2 linked regions of the Martelella endophytica genome follow. The main gene of each other region encodes a partner of the protein of the gene in region 2 in a complex. Links are inferred from orthologs where the notes say so. Each region holds a gene or a part of one and is shown on either strand. Other genes may lie near its edges. The genes, in order: dinB and dnaN.

The links.
Region 1: the proteins of dnaN (region 2) and dinB are in contact, whole or in part, in a solved structure (PDB 1OK7), measured with the Escherichia coli proteins. The link is inferred for Martelella endophytica from one-to-one orthologs.

What each region holds. Positions count from the first base shown.
Region 1 is NZ_CP010803.1:3,526,734-3,536,219, reverse strand. What follows is about bases 2,753-5,716. They hold dinB (DNA polymerase IV), read right to left. Parts: upstream 4,812-5,716; coding sequence 3,693-4,811; downstream 2,753-3,692. Other genes in these bases: TM49_RS16220 (ATP-dependent helicase), read right to left, coding at 5,536-5,716; TM49_RS16225 (SOS response-associated peptidase), read right to left, coding at 4,870-5,523; TM49_RS16235 (restriction endonuclease), read left to right, coding at 2,753-3,523. Outside these bases: TM49_RS16245 (ATP-dependent helicase), read right to left, coding at 1-145; TM49_RS16240 (ATP-dependent nuclease), read right to left, coding at 126-1,949; more of TM49_RS16235, read left to right, coding at 2,519-2,752; more of TM49_RS16220, read right to left, coding at 5,717-7,605; TM49_RS16215 (ImuA family protein), read left to right, coding at 7,790-8,551; TM49_RS16210 (Y-family DNA polymerase), read left to right, coding at 8,466-9,486. UniProt on the Escherichia coli protein: Poorly processive, error-prone DNA polymerase involved in translesion repair and untargeted mutagenesis. Copies undamaged DNA at stalled replication forks, which arise in vivo from mismatched or misaligned primer ends.
Region 2 is NZ_CP010803.1:4,468,770-4,478,195, forward strand. What follows is about bases 6,523-9,426. They hold dnaN (DNA polymerase III subunit beta), read right to left. Parts: upstream 8,582-9,426; coding sequence 7,463-8,581; downstream 6,523-7,462. Other genes in these bases: pyrF (orotidine-5'-phosphate decarboxylase), read right to left, coding at 6,523-6,847; TM49_RS20875 (histidine phosphatase family protein), read right to left, coding at 6,844-7,440; rsmI (16S rRNA (cytidine(1402)-2'-O)-methyltransferase), read left to right, coding at 8,830-9,426. Outside these bases: TM49_RS20830 (MFS transporter), read right to left, coding at 1-1,094; TM49_RS20835 (RNA pyrophosphohydrolase), read left to right, coding at 1,341-1,856; TM49_RS20840 (diacylglycerol/lipid kinase family protein), read left to right, coding at 1,929-2,831; TM49_RS20845 (metallophosphoesterase family protein), read left to right, coding at 2,845-3,702; bfr (bacterioferritin), read right to left, coding at 3,750-4,235; TM49_RS23240 (BFD-like (2Fe-2S) protein), read right to left, coding at 4,183-4,569; TM49_RS23745 (hypothetical protein), read right to left, coding at 4,690-4,839; TM49_RS20865 (complex I NDUFA9 subunit family protein), read right to left, coding at 4,982-5,953; more of pyrF, read right to left, coding at 6,137-6,522. UniProt on the Escherichia coli protein: Confers DNA tethering and processivity to DNA polymerases and other proteins. Acts as a clamp, forming a ring around DNA (a reaction catalyzed by the clamp-loading complex) which diffuses in an ATP-independent manner freely and bidirectionally along dsDNA.

The sequences.
Region 1 (9,486 bases), 940 kb from region 2 along the record:
TCAGCGTCTTGGTTTTGCCGCTGCCTGGCCCAGCCAGCAACACGCAATGCCCCGCAGCTTCATAGGCCTGCCACTGCTTGTCATTAGAACGCAGATCCTCTGCCGCCTTAAGAAAAAGTGCCCTGTTAGACGAGACGGATGACATGATTAATCGCATCTTTAATATAGTCGGGCACGGGCTTGCCGGCCGAACGCGTCGCTAGTCTTTGCGCGAACCGCCCCTTGCCCATTTGCTCGATCATCTTCAGCAGTTCATCAGCGTCGAAATCCTCTGGCTGCGCTTCCCATGCATCAAGGAATGCCTTGCGTCCGGCGCCGAATTTCTGCTCACGGAGGGTGTCGATCATCTCCTGAGCATAGTCCCCCTCGAACAGCTCGGTCTCAAGCGTACTCCCGTTCACGAAGATGCCGAACTTCTCGATTTCCGCAAATGTCTCCTTCCATGTTCCCTTGTCCTCGATGGCTTTGATTACTGCGTCAGTGTCACCCTCCTCAGCGGCTTCGTCGATGATCCGAATGAGCTTGAGCGCCCGATTGTTGGCGCGTGGCATCTCGTCCACTTCGTCATAATCGGTGATCACGGAGAATGGGATGCCCAAAGCGCAGAGCAGCTTGACATACGGCTGAAAGTTCGTCCCGGCGACAGAGCACACCGACACCCCATGCTCATCGAGCGAGATGCCCATACCCTCGGCAAATGCTGGGATCAGAAACCGCTCTGCTTCGCCTTCGACGAGGATGACACCGCGCGCGAAGACCATCTCTGCACGAGTGACATCCAGATATCGCTGGAGATCTTCGGTTTCGGCTTTGGTGAAGTCCGCTGCAGCGGTCGAATATCCCACCGTTCCCTCGTTTAAGGAAGCTCGCAAGAGTAGGAGCGATTCCAACGGGGCAACACTTGCAATATGCGGCGAGTGGGTGGTCAGAATAACCGAAAGCGGACCAGCGGCATCTTCGTCGTTGTCAGCATCAACGCCGTCTCCGCCATCGACGATAGTCTCAAAGAGATGCTTGTAAACTAGGCGTTGAAGATGCGGATGCAGGTGCGCCTCCGGCTCCTCGATCGCGAGCAACGAGTGATCGCGCTTGTTGGCAGTGATCAAGCGCTGCAGATCAAGCAGTTTGAGCGTGAGAAAGATGAGGTTTGCCGAGCCGAGACTGGCGTCGGCGATGCCACGTCGCCCTTCATCTATCAGCAGCCGAATCTGCCGGTTGATGCGCGTGGCGTCGGTCGAGCTGAAGCCAAGTGATGGATGCACATCCTGCTTCGAGCCGGCCATTGCCAAAAATAGCTCTGAGATGTTGACTTCGAGCGTCTTCACCTCATCGAAATCGATCGCCGCGGCACTGGCCCCTGCAATCTTCTCTCCAATTTCTTTGAGAGCATCCTTGTCGATTCCGATGAATGCATCTTCGACGAGAGGACGAAGGGGGGATCGGCGCCAAGCAGCAAGATCGCCCTCCGCATCCCGAAGGGCCTGCAGTAAGTCCATCGTGATGCGGCGCCGAAGATCATGACCGAAGCGCTTAGCTTCATCCTCGCCACCGAAGCAGACAAATGAGAAATCATCGTCACTAGCGGGGGCATGACCAAGGCCAGGCTGAGCACGCAATTGATAAGTAAGGCAGACGGTGTTCGGATCGCTATTGAGTCGATAGTCGGTCAGCACCGCCAAGACGTCGAGGTCGTCCTCAAAATCCTTGATCTCTACCGAAATGGTTATGGTCGTATCAGCGGTAATCTCCTCCAACCCGTCCCAGAAGTCCGCGAGGCCGAGCTGTCGGCCGCTATCGGGCAGTGAGGGGTCGAAGACAAGGCGCAGGCCAAAGAGCAAATTGCTCTTTCCGACGCGGTTTTCGCCGACAATGACAATGTTACCGCCAAGCGCGACATCAAGGTCGCGGAAGTTGCGGAAATTCTCAATCCTGATTCGCGACAGATACATAGTGCCCCCTCATACCAACTTATATCATAACTGATCACATTTCAGCATGACTAGGACTGTTTAGATCGGCCCCGAACTTGTCGTACTCAGTCGTTGTACGAAGGACAGCTTTCGGGGATCTGCAAACGGCCATCGAGTGTCCGAGATGGGGTCGGAAGCGGTCATGGAGGCCGACCGTGGTCTATGGCAGCTGTTTCTTCGCCCACTGCCAAGTCCGGACAGTCCGTTCACGGCCCCGGTTCTGTCGATCTTGTTGCGCCATGAGCGGTCTGGCGGCTAAGCGCCGTCATTCTGGTCGTTTGCGCGGGCTATAGAATTGCCGAAAGTAGCCGCTCGGCTTGCGTATGCTGAATGTTCCCGATTAAGTGGTAAAGCGGAATGGCAGGTCTTGGCGGTCACGCTAGGAAAACTGACATTTGCCTGTCAACGAATCAGCAGCCAATCAAGCAGGCGCTCAACGCACTGGGAGCGACGACGTTTGGGCAATTTTTGGCGATGTAGGAGCGACAGAGATTAAGTTCACTTTTAGGCCGCCTCAGCTCCCCAGCAGTACAATGAACGACTAGCTAATGGGCCATATCATCATGCCCTCTTTTGCGTTCCGTACCTCGCTCAGCGAGGATGCCGGAGTGCGCTCCGGTTTTGCGCTCAATGAAGCCGAGATACTCGCGCATCTGCCGAAGGTGCACAGCTTGCGTGAAGGCCTCGAAGGGGATGTCGCGATGCGGGTGGGATCGGATGAATATGCCGATACGGTCGGTGATCTGCTGTATGCGCTCGGCGTCACCGACGAACCAGGCATGCCGACGCTGGGCATCCGACTGATGAAGCTGGTCGGGCGTGACTGGCGGGAATTTGCGACGCTCGATGAGATGCTGGAAATCGAGGCGGTCGCCAGCCATTATCTGCGCCTGCGCAGCAGCAATGAAGCTGAACAGGCGGCGATCCTGGCGGAATTGAAGGCGATGGTCGCAGGCAAGGCCGGCGTCTGGGACGCGCTCCAAGAGGCGATGACCCATCATCTCGCCTTCTCGCCCTTTTTCACGCGGTCGGTGGCGCTTGCTGATCGGATCACACTCGATGCGCTGTTCGCGAGCGAGCAGCTTCCAGCCGAACCCATGCGCTATTTCGATCAGCGCTTCATCAACTACCTTGCGAGCCATCCCGAACGGCTCAAGGACATTCACTGGCGGCAATTCGAGGGACTGACCGCCGAGTGGTTCCAGCGCGGCGGCTACAGTGTCGAGCTAGGGCCCGGACGCAACGACGGTAGCATCGATGTGCGGCTGTGGAACGCCGACGCACCGCCGGGCGCGCCGCCGGCGGTGATCGTTCAGTGCAAGCGCCAAAAGCGCAAGGTCGGGCGCGTGGTGGTGAAAGCGCTTTATGCCGACATGCTTGAGGAGCGCGCCGATGCAGGGCTTGTGGTAACAACGAGCGACATCAGCCCAGGCGCATCGAGCGACGTGAGCGCGCGTGCTTATCCGATCACGACGGCGAACCGCGCACAGGTGCAAGCGTGGATAGAGGCGATGCGAAGGCCCGAAGCGGGCTTGATAGCAGGCGCATTCTAATGACACGCGCTGTCATCGCGATTATAACTCGCGTTAGTTTTGCCACCTCCAGTGCTTTGAACCGGAAGGTCCGCTTCCGGCCCCTTTACTGCCGTTCACAGCGTGCCAAGGTTTTCTCTCGCTTCTGTCGGACCTGCAGAGTAGACGTCTCTTCCTTCGGTCGTGGGGATCACAGCAAACTCATCTGAGGCTCTCGTATTCCATCAGAGCTTTCCCCTAATGAGGAAAGGGTAATCCCGAGCAGGCGGATACCCTTTTGAATTGGAAACACCTCGGTCAGCATCACGTTGGCAATTCCAGCAATATCGCTTGCACTTCGCATATTTTGGCCAACCGTCCGGCTCCGTGTGATCTGCTGGAAGTCAGCATATTTCACCTTCAGCGTGACGGTCCGCCCACTGATCTGCTTGTTCTCAGCGTGGCGCCAGACCTTCTCTGCAAGCGAAATCAACTCCGCCCTCGCCGCCTCCAACTCGAATATATCGGCAGCAAACGTGTCTTCCGCGCCGATCGATTTGCGCGGCCGATCGGGCTGAACCGGCCGCTCGTCGATCCCCCGCGAGATCCGATAATACCACCCGCCCGACTTGCCGAAGTTGTCACGCAGGAAGGCGAGCGGTTTCTGACGCAGATCGGCTCCGGTCACGATCCCGAGCCGCTGCATCTTTTCGGCCGTCGCCGGCCCGACGCCATGGAATTTCTTGACGGCGAGGTCAGCAACAAATGCCGGCCCCATCTTCGGCGTGATCACGGCCTGACCGTTTGGCTTGTTCAGATCGCTCGCCATCTTCGCGAGGAACTTGCAGTAGGAAATCCCGGCAGACGCGTTGAGGCCGGTCACTTCCTTGATACGGGCGCGAATGATCGTCGCGATCTCGGTTGCGAACGCGATGCCTTGCTTGTTTTCGGTTACATCGAGATAGGCCTCATCGAGCGAAAGCGGCTCGATCAGATCTGTATGCTCGGCAAATATCTGATGAATTTGCGCCGAGACCGACCGGTAGACGTCAAACCGCGGTTTCACGAAGACCAGGTCGGGACAGCGGCGCTTAGCGGTCACGGAGGGGAGCGCGGATCGCACACCAAACGCCCGCGCCTCATAGCTGGCCGCCGCGACGACACCTCTGGCCGCCGAGCCTCCGACTGCGACCGGCTTGCCTCTCAAGTCGGGATTGTCGCGCTGCTCGACGGAGGCATAAAAGGCATCCATATCGACATGGATGATCTTGCGGATGACTGGGGCAGCACCATCCGTTTTGACCTCGTGGTCTCTTTCCAAGGCTGTCATTTCATCCAGGGCGGCCATGACCATCTCAAGAGCGTGATCCGTGACGACGTTATTCGTCTTAGGAGTTTTCAGGAGGGTCGACCACGACCAGCATGTTTCCGGGCAGCGGTCGCTGAAGGTGTTTCACATCTGCCCACTCGCCGGTGAGCCACAGAGCGACTTCCTCCGGCGTCGTCAGGATCGCCGGCATCGCCTTCTCATGAATGGGTTTGACGATCTCGTTCGGTGTTGTCGTAAGAAACCCGAACAGTTCGTATTCCTGTTCGCCATCGCGGACCTTCCGCACACCCTTCCACGGCGTCCAGAAACCGGCAAAGAACATCAGCGGCCGGTCGGGGTTCTGCGCAAACCAGGCATTCGGCACGCGCCCGCCCTCCACCTTGCTGGCGGGATCGGGTTCTGCAAATGACGTGAACGGCACGACGCAGCGGCTTGTCGGCCCAAGCCAGCGCCGCCAATGCGGAGATCCGACGTTGCGGATATTGGTGACCCCACGATCGGCCTTGCCTTTGACGAAGGCCGGCGGCGTCGGCATGCCCCAGGTGGCACTGACGATTTCCCGTTTGCCATCGCCACCGACGCGAACGATCGGCGCCAGCGTGTTGGGATAGACGTTGAGCGACGGCTCGTTCCATCCGGCCTTGTCGCTCATCGCCTTGCTAAACTGGACGACGGCATCCCGTGTCGTCGTCAGATTGTAGAGATTGCACAAGTCCCCTCTCCGTTAGCGCCACATCCCGCGCATCCGCGCGCCGACATCAAGCCGAACCTGCCGCGGGCCCGCGTTGTTCTGTTGCCCGGGCTTCACCACCGGCCATGTCCTGTTCTCAAAATGCTGCAACAACATAGCGGGAATGAATCGGGTCCGCGAGGCATAGACATGCCTGTCGCCGGTCGAGGACTGTCCATGCGTGAAGAAGCGCTGTGGAACGACAAGGTTCAGGCTGTCCCGTGCCCGCGTCATAGCCACGTAAAGCAGGCGTCGCTCTTCCTCGATGTCGTCGGTCGTGCCGACGCCAAGATCGGAGGGAATGCAACCGTCGACCGCATTGAGGACGAAGACCGAGCGCCACTCCTGCCCCTTGGCCGAATGGATGGTCGAGAGGATCAGATAATCCTCATCGAGCAGAGGCACACCGGCCTGTCCGGAGGTAGCATCGGGCGGGTCGAGCGTCAGCTCGGTCAGGAACCGTTCCCGTGACGGATAGCCAGCGGCAATGTCTTCAAGCTGCAGAAGATCGGCACGGCGCATCTCGAAGTCTTCATGGATGCGCTCCAGATACGGCTCATACCATGCCCGGACCCGGCCGATTTCAGCGGGCCAGCCCATGTTTGATTGGCGGAGGTCCGTTACCAAGGACACAAGACCCGGCCAGTCGGCTACTGCTCGCGCGGGCGCTGGCAGGGCCGCCAGTGTCTCTACCGGATCGGTGGTTTCAGCAATCGCGTCCAGCGCATTTTGCGCCGAGGCCGGCCCCACACCTGGCAAGAGCTGCATCAGCCTGAAGCCCGCCACGCGATCGCGCATGTTCTGGGCAAACCGGAGTGCTGCCAGCATGTCCTTCACATGCGCGGAATCGAGGAATTTCAGGCCACCGAACTTCACGAAGGGAATGTTGCGACGGGTGAGTTCCACCTCCAGCGGCCCACTGTGATGGCTCGCACGAAACAGCACGGCCTGGTCCTTCAGCCGCATGCCACCCTCGCGATTGTCGAGCACCTCGTCGGCAATGAACCGCGCCTGATCGCCCTCGTCGCGAACCGTCACCAGCCGCGGCTTTTCGGTTGAAACGCGGTCGGTCCAGAGATCCTTGGTGTAGCGCTCCTGGGCAAGACCGATGACGCCATTGGCCGCAGCGAGGATCGGCTGCGTCGACCGGTAATTGCGGTCGAGCGTGATCACATCGGCCTTCGGCGAGAATCCATTCGGGAAGTCGAGGATGTTGCGAACCGTGGCCGCCCGGAACGAATAGATCGACTGCGCATCGTCACCGACCACCGTCAGCCCCCGGCCGCCAAGTTTGAGCGCCATCAGGATCGAGGACTGCAGGCGGTTGGTATCCTGGTATTCGTCGACCAGCACATGATCCCAGCGTCCGCCGATCTCGGTGGCAAGCGCCGGATCGCCCATGGTCTGCGCCCAGTAGAGCAGCAGGTCATCGTAATCGAGGACGTTCTGGACCTGCTTGGCCTCGACATAGGCCGCAAACAGCTCCCTCAGTTCCTGTTCCCAGGCGGCACACCACGGAAAGTTCGCTCTCAGGATTTCCGAGAGTGGCGCCTCGGCATTGACGGTGCGCGAATAGATCGAAAGGCAGGTGCCCTTGGCCGGAAACCGGCTTTCTGTCTTGGAGAAGCCGAGCTCATGGCGGGCGAGGTTCATCAGATCGGCCGAATCCTCGCGGTCATGGATGGTGAACTGCGGATCGAGACCAAGCTCGATCGCATACTCGCGCAACAACCGGGCGCCGATACCGTGGAAGGTGCCGGACCAGGCAAGCCCGTCCGCCATGATCCCGGCCTTGTCACCAAGCGTCTTTGCGCAGATCCGCTCGACACGCTTTCCCATTTCGGCGGCGGCACGACGGGAAAAGGTCATCAGCAGGATCCGGCGCGGATCCGCTCCGGAGATGACGAGCTGGGCCACGCGATGGGCAAGCGTATTGGTCTTTCCGGAGCCCGCTCCCGCAATGATCAGCAGCGGTCCGCCGATGGCGCCATCAGGCAAATCCGTGCCATGCAGAACCGCGGCCCGCTGGTTGTCGTTCAATTTTTCGAGATGCGCCGCGCTCATACCGCCCTACCCTAAACCCCTTGTGATTCAACGACGCGCGCCTCACGCATCGGTGTTCTGTCCCAGTCGCCGTCCACAGGGCCCGCCAATGAGGTCGATTGACTCGAAACCTAAGAAAGAACAAATAAGGAACATATCGGAGAATTCCGCCGTTGCAAAGTCCTGAAGGAGACAGTCCGACACCATGCCGAACCCCGCATCCAGTCCCGCCATCGCAGAGCTTCGGGAGCGCATCGCGCATCTCGAAGGACCGGGTGGACGCGCGCGTTCGGTTCTGCCGTTCGGCCTGAAGGACATCGATCGCAGACTTCCAGGCGGCGGTCTGGCGCTCGGCTGTCTGCATGAGGTGGCGGGCGGCGGCAATGGCGCTGTCGATGGAGCGGCGGCTGCATTGTTCGTGGCGGGCATTGCCGCACGCACCCGAGGCAAGGTGCTCTGGGTGGTCACGCGACCAGACCTGTTTGCACCGGCCATCGCCCAGGCCGGGCTTCAGCCCGACCGCGTGATCCATGTCGAGGCCGGCGACGAAAAGGCTCTGCTCGCCTGTTTCGAGGAAGGGCTTCGCCATGGCGGGCTCGGCGCGGTTGTCGCGGAGACGGCGCGTCTTTCCATGACCGCCTCGCGCCGTCTGCAACTGGCGGCCGAGACTTCCAACACCATCGGGCTGGCTTTGCGCCGATGGCGACGGCAGACCGAGGCCGGCGATTTCGGGCAGCCGACGGCGAGCGTCACCCGCTGGCGGGTCTCCGTCCTGCCCTCGCGACCCCTGCCCGTTCCCGGCCTTGGCCGCGCGCGCTGGCTGGTCGAACTCATCCGATGTCGTGCCGGAGAAAGTGCCGATTTTGAACTGGAGGCGTGTGATGACACGGGTCGTCTCGCTCTTCCTTCCGAGGTGGCCGACGGATCGCCTCAGAAGGAAATCGGGCGACGCATCGCCTCCCGCTGATGCGCCGCTCGTCATGGCCGGCCGCACCGGCCGTCGCAGGCTGATCACGGCACTCGACGCCAATGCCGAACAGCTTGGCGTTCGGATCGGCATGGCCGTCACCAAGGCACAAGCCCTTGTGCCGGGCCTTATCATTGCCGATTCCGATCCTGCCGCCGAAACCGAGGGGTTGGACAAGCTGGCGCTCTGGGCGCTTCAGCGGATTTCGCCGGTGGTGATGGCCGATCCGCCGGATGGTCTCGTCATCGATACGACCGGCGCCGATCACCTGCACGGTGGAGAGGACGCCATGCTTGCCGACATGATCAGGCGTTTCGCAGCGGCCGCCGTCGAGGCGCGTGCTGCGGTCGCGGACACATGGGGCGCGGCGCATGCAGCAGCTCGGTTTCTGGCGCGACCTTCAATTGTTATCCCAGCGGGCGAAAGTGAGGCAATGTTGCGAACCATGCCGCTATCAGCGCTGAGGCTCAGTCCCGCAACAGTGTCCGACCTGCACACACTCGGCTTCGAGACTATTGGCGAGCTGCTGGATCAGCCGCGCGCACCGCTGACACTGCGCTTCGGCCCGGAAATCGTCCGGCGTTTGGACCAGGCGCTTGGCCGGATTGCCGAGCCGGTCGATCCGATCCGCTCGCCGGAGCTGGTCGAGGTGCGCAAGGCCTTTGCCGAGCCCATCGGTGCCCCGGAGACGATCGCCCGCTATATCGCCAAGCTCGCAGACGCCCTTTGCCTTGAACTCGAAAGGCGCGGCCTTGGCGCCCGGCGGCTGGATCTCCTGTTCCACCGCGTCGACAACACCATGCAGTTCGTCCGCGTCGGCACTGCCCAGCCGGTGCGCGATCCCAGACGCCTTGTCCGACTGTTCCGCGACAGGCTGGAGACCGTCGATCCGGGCTTCGGGATCGAGATCATGGTGCTGGTCGCCATCCATGCTG
Region 2 (9,426 bases):
GAGGCCGCCTGCACCGGGCCGAAGGCAAGCCCGATGATCACGCCGTAAGCAAGAAACGCCTTTTCCGCTCCGGCTGAGAACAGACCGCCGCCACCGGGCCCGAGCGGAAGCAGCCCGAACAGGGTCGCGCCATCGTCCGTCGAGACGACGCCGAGCGTCGCCATGATCAGCATGACGAGGGCGGTGACGATCACCGGGCCGGCACTCACCAGCCGCCCGAGCCGGGCAGCGATGAAGCAGCCGAAGATGGCCGCGACGTTCAGCACGATGCCGAAAATGCCGATCTCCATGGTCGACCAGCCGAAGGTCGCCGCCGCGAAGGCGCCGCCGAGGATCAGCAGGCCGTTGACGCCGTCCATGTAGAGCATGCGGGCAATGAGGAAGCGGAGCAGGTCCGGCCTGTCCTTAAGCGAGAGCACCGTCCGTTTCAGTTCGGAGAGGCCTTCGGCAACGGCATGGCCGGCACGCTTGCGCCGCGCGATATCCGGCGTGAAAACCAGCATCGGCAGCAGGAAGATGAGGTACCACGCAGCCGAGAGCGGTCCGGTCAGCCTCGCCGGCTCTCCTGCGATGGCATCGAGCCCGAACAGTGCGGGCTGGCCGAGAAGGGTGAGGCCGGTATCGGGATCGGCAGCGAACCAGAGAAGGAAGCTGATGAGAAAGATCATGCCGCCGAGATAGCCGAGCCCCCACGCATCGTTCGAGGTCCGGTTGAGAGCTTGAGGCGGCACCAGATGCGGCAGCATCGCATCGTTGAAGACCACGGAGAGTTCGGCCGCGACGGTCGCGAGCACGATGAAGGCCGCCGGCCAGAAATAGCCGCTGCCGGGCGCGGCAAGCCAGAGCATTGCGAGGCCTGCGACCTGCAGGACGGCGAGCATGCCGATGAACCGCTTGTTGCCGCCGGCCGCATCCGCGAGCGCGCCGGCCACCGGCGCGCCAAAAGCGATGATGATGCCGGCAACCGTCGCGGCATTCGCCCAGGCCGCCTGGCCCGCAACCGGGTCGGCCCCGAGCTCGTTGACGAAATAGGGACCGAAGATGAAGGTGGTGACGACGGTGAAGAAGGGCTGCGCGGCCCAGTCGAACATCATCCATCCGAAAACGCCGCGTCGGCCACCCGTCGCGATATCTGTTTCGTCGCCGGCAATCGTCAAGCCACCATCCCCTGCATAGAACGTGCGGCAGCATTGTCTGCGGCACTGTGCTTGTCCAGAGCGGACATCGTCGTTGCGGTACTGTCGCGGCACCTCTTCGCCGGATCGGCAGACGGTTTGCCTTTCCCGCCTGATGCGCTAGGGATGGTCGCGTCAGCCCCTGCCCCAAAGGAAATCCCCGCCATGCCTGCACGACGCGCCCACGACCTGCCCTATCGCCCGAATGTCGGCGTCATGATCCTCAATCCCGAAGGCAAGGTCTGGCTCGGCCGGCGGCTTTCGGAGAACAACACCGAGTCCGATGGCACACCGCAGCTCTGGCAGATGCCGCAGGGTGGCATAGATCCCGGCGAGACGCCGCTTGTGGCGGCAAAACGCGAGCTTTACGAGGAGACCGGCATGAAGACGGTCGAACTCCTTGCCGAGACCAGGGGATGGATCAACTACGATCTTCCCGACCATCTGATCGGTATCGGCCTGCACGGGCGCTACCGTGGCCAGACCCAGCGCTGGTTCGCCTTCCGCTTCAACGGCGACGAGAGCGAGATCGCCATCGATCCGCCGCCTGAAGGCCACGCGCGCGAGTTCGATGCCTGGCAGTGGGCCGATATCGACGCGCTCCCCTCGCTCATCGTCGCCTTCAAGAGGGCGGTCTATGAACAGGTCGTCGCTGAGTTCCGGCACCTCGTTTCCGGCTGATCTGCCGAAACTTTCGGTCGTGCAATGCGTTCTTCAGGTGCGGGGAAGCCCGCCGCCGCAAGAGGGATCCCGATGCCGCCCGGCAGGTTCGAACAGTGCCACATCGTGTTGAACGCCAATGCGGGGAGCGCCGAGAAGGCGGACCTGGCGGAAACGCTTGTCGAGCGCTTCACCGAAGCCGGCATCCGCGCGACCATCGATGCCGATCGCGAAGCGCCGCTTGAGGCGCGTATTCTTCGCGCCGTGGAAAGCGAGGCACCGCTGATCGTCGCCGCCGGCGGCGACGGCACGGTCACGGCGATCGCGGAGGCCCTGATCGGTACCAGGAAGACGCTTGCCATCGTGCCGCTTGGCACGGCCAATCTTCTCGCGCGCGATCTCGATATCCCGCTGGATATCGATACGGCGATCGGCGCGATCCCCGACATGCACGTCCGCCACATCGATGCTGGCGTGCTGAACGGCCGGGTTTTCCTGCACAAGGTGGTGGTCGGGCTGGTGCCCGGCATTGCCGCCGGACGGGAACGCATCCGCCACCGCTCCGGCCTTCGCACCTATCTGGGCCTCGCCGCCTATTTCCTGCGCCGCCTCGCCCGCGCCCGACCGATGATCGCGCGGATCGAAAACGGCGAGAGCCGCACCGAGAGGCTCTATTCGGTGGCTGTGGCCAACAATGGCTATGACGAGGGCTTCGGGCGCTTCTTCGCGCGAAGCCGGCTTGATCGCGGCGTGCTCTGCCTCTACCGCATCCGGCGGCTGACACTCGCCGATGTTTTCCGACTGACCATCGGCATGCTCATCGGCCGCTGGCGCAATGACGTGGCGATCGATGTCGCCGAAGTGCGCACGGTGCGGCTGCGCGGCCGCAAGCCGGCAACGCAGGTGATGATCGACGGCGAAATCGCCCTGATCACCGGCACGCTCGATTTCTCGATCCGACCCGGCACCGTGGCGGTGCTGGCACCCCCAAGCTGACGGGAGAGCCCCGATGCGCATCGCCCACCTCTCAGACCTCCACTTCGGACATCACGACGACGGGCTTGCCGGCATGATTGCCGACGAGGTCAACGCCCGCCGACCCGATCTCGTCGTCGTCAGCGGCGATTTCACCCAGACCGGCAGCGAGGCCGAATTCGAAACCGCCGCGGCCTTTCTGGAAACACTCGATGCGCCATTCTTCGCCGTGCCCGGCAATCATGATGTCCCGGCGCGCAACCTGCTCGCACGCTTTACCGAGCCATACGGCCTCTATCGCACCCATATCCACCCCGAGATCGAGCCCCTGTTTGAGGGGCGAAAGGTGGTGCTTGCCGGCATCAACACGGCGCGGCGGCTGCGACTCGGCCTGAACTGGTCGCACGGCTCGATCAACGGAAAGCAGCTTGGTGCCTTGCGGGAGCGCCTGGAGACGGCAGACCCGGCCGCCATCCGGGTGATCGTCGCGCATCATCCGTTGCTGCAGCCGGAAATCCCCGGCGAGAAGGCGATGCGCCTAGTGAAACACGCCGACCGCGCGCTTGAGACCTTCGCGACACTCGGTGTGCGCCTCGTCCTGTCCGGGCACTTCCACATGTCCTATGTCCGCCGCTACCCGCACCAGAACGAGGTCCAGGAGGGCGCACCGGCAGGCGCGCGTCAGGCCGCTGCGGCCCCTATCCTTGTGGTTCAAGCCGGCTCGGCGATCTCGACCCGGCTGCGTGGCGAGCCCAATGCCTACAACATCATCGATATCGAGGGCGAAAGCCTGAAGGTGTCGGTGCGGCAATGGCAGGACGGACAGTGGGTCGACGGCGATGTCACCCATGCGCCGCCGCTTGCGCCGCCCCGCATGGGTGGAAACGCATAAGGCCCGGCGCGCGGGCCGGGCCTTGAAACAGCAAAGATCGCTAAAGCCTATTCGGCTTCGTTGGTCGCGCCGGCGTTGAGCTGGGCGTATTTCTTTTCGCCAAGCGATTCCAGCAGCTCAAGCTGGGTCTCGAGGAAGTCGATGTGACCTTCCTCGTCGATCATCAGTTCTTCGAAGAGCTTCATGCTGACGTAATCGCCAGCCTCGTGACAGATGTCGCGACTTTCCTTGTAGGAATTGCGCGCCTCGTATTCACCGGCGAGATCGCCTTCGAGGACTTCCTTAACGGTCTGGCCGATGCGCAGCGGCGCCACGGTCTGCAGGTTGGGATGGCCTTCGAGGAAGATGATGCGGTCAACGAGCTTGTCGGCGTGGTGCATCTCTTCGATGGACTCGGCACGCTCCTTGGCGGCGAGCTTGGTCAGGCCCCAGTCTTCGAGAAGACGGTAGTGAAGCCAGTACTGATTGACGGCGCCGAGCTCAAGAAACAGGGCTTCGTTCAGCCGCTCGATTACTTTTTTGTCGCCTTTCAACGTCCGTTCTCCTTTTATGTTCCTGGAATTGCTTCAGGCGGCTCAAAAAATCACAAAACTTCTCGCCGGTCGAGTGGCGATTGTGGTGATACTGCTCTGAAGTACGGACGATGATATCGATGACGTTGGGAAAACAGCCGCAACACCGGCCCCGCTTCGACATGCGGTGGTAGACCTTGGCCGGAACTATGATTTGCCAGCAATCCTCATCGAGGAGTTCGGTAACGACCTCCACGATTTCCTTTTCAGTAATGAAATTGCAGCTGCAGACAAGCATTCTCTCACCATTGACGGCTGTCACTGATGGCCTCTCTTCGCAAAAGAGGATGCTCATTGTCAAGATTAAACCTGAGTATCGGACTCACATTCCCTTAAATGTGATGCGGCGAGGGCCGCGACATTAAGCCTCAGGCAAATAGGGCGGCGCCTAGCGACGCCGCCAGAAGGGCGCAGATCAGTTGACGGCGGCCGTGACCGCGCACGGATCCACACCATAGGCCGGCGCGCAGCCCTTCGTCGCAGCAACAGTACCGGGCGCCACGAGAGAGGCAGCCACAATGATCAGAGCCGCACCAGCAAACAGGACAGCAATCGATTTACCCATTTTGGAAGACACCTTATTTTCACCAAAGTCCCGTCGGGCCATCATCCCTGTGACCCTTCAATAAACAGTAAAGACGCAAGCGGTATGACGGGTTCCCGACAATGCGCATTTTTTATGTCATGTGTGGCGCAGGTGTCCTGTCTTAAGCAGGCTTTCCGAATTGTCCATGCTGACGGTACTGCACCAGATAGCTGGGCAGGATGGCGTCGAGCTGGGCCGGGCGAATGCCCAGGCCCTTCAGCGTGCGGCCTTCCGCTTCGGCTTCCTTCGACACGATCGTATCGGTCTTCAGAAGCTTCACCTGGTCGGCGGTCAGCGGCGGCTTGATGAGCGGAATGGCAGCAGCAATGCCGCCAATCAGCGAGGCGAGCCCGAAGGGCAGCGAGACCAGCGCGCGCTTGCGGCCGGTCGCGGAAAGCACCTTTTCGAGGCATTCACGGAAGGTGAGAACGTCACGCCCTCCGAGTTCGTAGGTCTTGCCCTTTTCGACCTTGCCGTCAACGGAACGGGCAATGACCTCGGCAACATCGCCGACATAGACGGGCTGGAACTTCGTCTTGCCACCGCCGATGAGCGGAAGGAAGGGCGAGATCAGCGTCATCTTGCCGAACTTGTTGAAGAAGTCGTCCTCAGGGCCGAACACGATCGACGGCCGCATAATGACAGCATCGGGACAGATTTCGCGGACAGTGGCTTCCGCCTGGCCCTTCGACCGGGCGTAATGCGACAGGCTGTCGGGATCGGCGCCGATGGCGGAAACATGGGTGAGCGCGGCGCCGGCATCGCGCGCCGCTTCGGCAATCAGGCGGGCGCCCTCTGCCTGGACGGCGTCGAATCCGTTCTTGCCGCTTTCAAACAGCACGCCGACGCAGTTGACGACATGATCGGCGCCCTCGACGGCCCGGCGCACGGAATCACCGTAACGCAGATTGGCCTGCATGAAGGTGATCTGGCCGACATTGCCGAGCGGCTGCAGGAACAGCGCCAGATCGGGACGGCGCACGGCGACGCGGATGCGATAGCCTCGCTTGGCCAGAAGCCGGACGACATAGCGGCCGATAAAACCCGAACCGCCGAAAACCGTGACCAGCGGGGGAATGTTCGAAAGCGTCATGCCTAGCTCCTGATGTCGTCGAAACCCTGAAAGTTTACCCCCGTCCCTTAGCCCAATCCGGACCCGAGGTGAAGGGTCAAGCTGCCGCACTGCGATATTACAATCATGGCAACCGTCAAAATTGCAGACCGCGTGACCAAAGCGACACAGAGACGGTTGCGGGCGGCCGCAAGTGGTCGTCCGTCAATCGTTTGCCGGCGCCATCATTGTCGTCTGCATCTCCGTCAGCACCTGCTGTGCTGCGGCACGCGGATCGGACGCAGCGACGATCGGCCGGCCGACAACCAGATGACTGGCACCGGCGACTATGGCGTCGCGTGGTGTCATGACGCGCTTCTGGTCGTTGGCTGCGACGCCCGCGGGGCGGATGCCCGGGGTAACGATCGCCATTTCGGGACCGGTGATCGCGCGGACCCGCTCGGCTTCCGCCGCCGAGCAGACGATGCCACCCATGCCGGCCGCCCGCGCCTGCTCCGCCCGCTTTTCGACCAGGGTTCGCGCATCGGTCGTGTAGCCGGCCTCGATCAGGTCGCCGTCATCCATGGAGGTGAGCACCGTGACGCCGAGGAGGCAGAGCGGCGTTCCGGCCGCGGCCTCGACCGCCGCGCGCATCGCCTTCGGATAGGCGTGCAGCGTCAGCATGGTCACACCCATCCGGGAAATGTTCTCCACCCCCTTCGCCACCGTGTTGTCGATGTCGAGGAGCTTCATGTCGAGAAATACCTTCTTGCCGCTGTCGACCAGTTCGCGGGCAAAGGAAAGCCCGCCGGCAAAGGCGAGCTGGTAGCCGATCTTGTAGAAGCTGACGCTATCGCCGAGCGTCTCGACCATGGTGGCCGCCTCGGCGACGGTCGGTACATCAAGCCCCACAATGAGTCGATCGCGTGCAATCATTGTCCGGTCCATCCCTGCCATGTTTCGATGGGTGTCCAATCGCACAAAACCGCCCTTTCGGAAAGGCTGAAGGCGAAAAGATTGCCGCCACCACCAGCGCCCTGATCCTCGGCGCGGCTGATTTCAACACCTTTCAGATGGCATTTGAGCAGCGTTCCGACAACGCCATGGCCGACGAAGGCGACCGGCTGACGGGTGTCATGCCTTGCCAGCACATCATTCACCGCCGTCACGATCCGCTTTTGCGCGTCGACCGCGCGCTCCCAGCCGCGAAAGGACTTCTCCGGCTCGGCAAAGAAGGCGTCCGCCGCGGCCTCGAAGACATCGGGCGGCAGGAAGCCGGTCGCGCTGCGGTCGTTTTCGTGAAAATCAGGCAGGATTTCGGGTTCGATGCCGGTGGCCCGGCCGAAGAACGCGGCCGTTTTCTTCGCTTTCACCTCGTCGCTGGAAACGATACGGGAAAGCGCCTGCACCCAGGAGAGGCGGGCGGCCGTCTCGGCGCGGGCGGCGCCCGTCGCCGAGAGCCCCCAGTCAGGCACCGGCACCTCGGGATCGATCAGAACCTGCGGGTGGGTGATGTAGACGGCGAACACGATCCCCTCCCCGCATGGCCTGCTAGACGCGCATCGGCATCAGGACATAAAGCGCCTGATCGTTCGCGGTATCGCGCACCAGCGTCGGCGAACCGGCATCGGCAAACAGGAAGATCGCCTCATCGCCGGTGAGCTGGCCGGTGATGTCGAGGAGGTACTTGGCGTTGAAGCCGATATCCATCGGCTCGCTCTCGTAGCCGACGGGAAGCTCGTCGGTGGCGCTGCCGGAATCGGGATTGTTGACGGTGAGCGTCAGTTGCCCCTCGGTCAGCGACAGCTTGACCGCACGGCCGCGTTCCGACGAGACCGTCGACACACGATCGACTGCGCGGGTGAAATCCTGGCAATCGATGCGCATCTCGCGGTCGTTATTGGCAGGGATGACACGCTGGTAATCCGGGAAGGTGCCGTCGATCAGCTTCGAGGTCAGCACCACGGAACCGATGGTGAAGCGGATCTTGGCATCGGAAACCTCGACCTTCACGATGATTTCCGGGTCGTCCATGAGCTTCTGCAACTCGCCGACCGTCTTGCGCGGGATGATAACGCCCGGCATGTTTTCGCAGCCCGACGGTGCGTCGACCTCGGCACGGGCAAGACGGTGGCCATCGGTGGCGACGGCACGCAGCTTCAGCGCCTTGCCCTCGCTCATGGCGTGGAAGAAGATACCGTTCAGATAGTAGCGGGTTTCCTCGGTGGAGATCGCGAACTGGGTGCGATCGATCAGCATCTTCAGATCGCTGGCCTTCAGCTGGAAGGCATGGCTGAAGGTGCCGGCCGTAAGATCCGGAAAATCCTCCTGCGGCAGGCACTGCAGCGAAAACTTGGACCTGCCGGAAGCGACCGAGATGGTCTGCCCGTCGGTATCGGTTGCAAGCGAGACTTCCGAGCCGTCTGCGAGCTTGCGCACGATTTCATAGAGAAGATGTGCGGGCACCGTGGTCGCACCGGCCTGCTCAACCATTGCCGGCGTCTTCTCGGTGATCTCGAGATCGAGGTCGGTCGCCTTCATCTCGAGGTCAGCGCCTTCGGCCTTCAGGAGAACATTGGAGAGAATCGGAATGGTGTTGCGGCGCTCGACCACGCGATGGACGTGGTTCAGGGACTTCAACAGATTGGATCTCTCAAGCGTGATACGCATGACTTTCGCTTTCACTCTTTCGCCCGGACGGGTGCCGGCAGGCAGTCAATGAGGCATGCGCCACAAGGGGCACAGGCGGGGAGACAAAATGACCCCATTTGAGCTTCGAATGCAAGGGGCTCCTATCTGCTGCGGGGTTTATCCCAATCACTGTTTTGACAAGAGGCCTCACGACCGCCAGGCAGCCCTCTTGCCGGCTGCCTGGCGGTCGTGTTCAAAGGAAAGGGAAACTGAGCGGGAATGACAGCATGAGCGACGACAGCAACCGGTTTGAAATTTCAGGCCACGCCATCGAGGCGCGGCCGCTGGCGCCGGGGCTCTATCTTGTTGCGACCCCGATCGGCAATCTTGGCGACATCACCATAAGGGCGCTGGAAACGCTGGCCGGTGCCGATATTCTCGCCTGTGAGGATACCCGCGTCACCCGCAAGCTGCTCGACCGCTTCGCCATTCGCAAGCGTCCGTTCGCCTATCACGAACACAATGCGGAACAGGCCGGCGAAAAGCTGATGGAAGCGCTCCGCGATGGCAAGAGCGTTGCGCTCGTCTCCGATGCGGGGACGCCGCTCGTTTCCGACCCCGGTTACCGGCTGTCGCTGTTGGCGATCGCCGAAGGCATCAGGGTGACGCCGGTTCCGGGCGCCTCCGCACCGCTTGCAGCCCTCGTCGGCGCTGGCCTGCCGAACGATGCCTTCTTCTTCGCGGGCTTTCCGCCGGCAAAGGACAAGGGGCGGCGCGACCGCTTCGCCGAACTGACCACGGTGCAGGCGACGCTGATCTTCTTCGAATCGCCCCACCGCATCGGCGCCACACTTGCAGCCGCCGCAGACGTTCTGGGGGCCGAA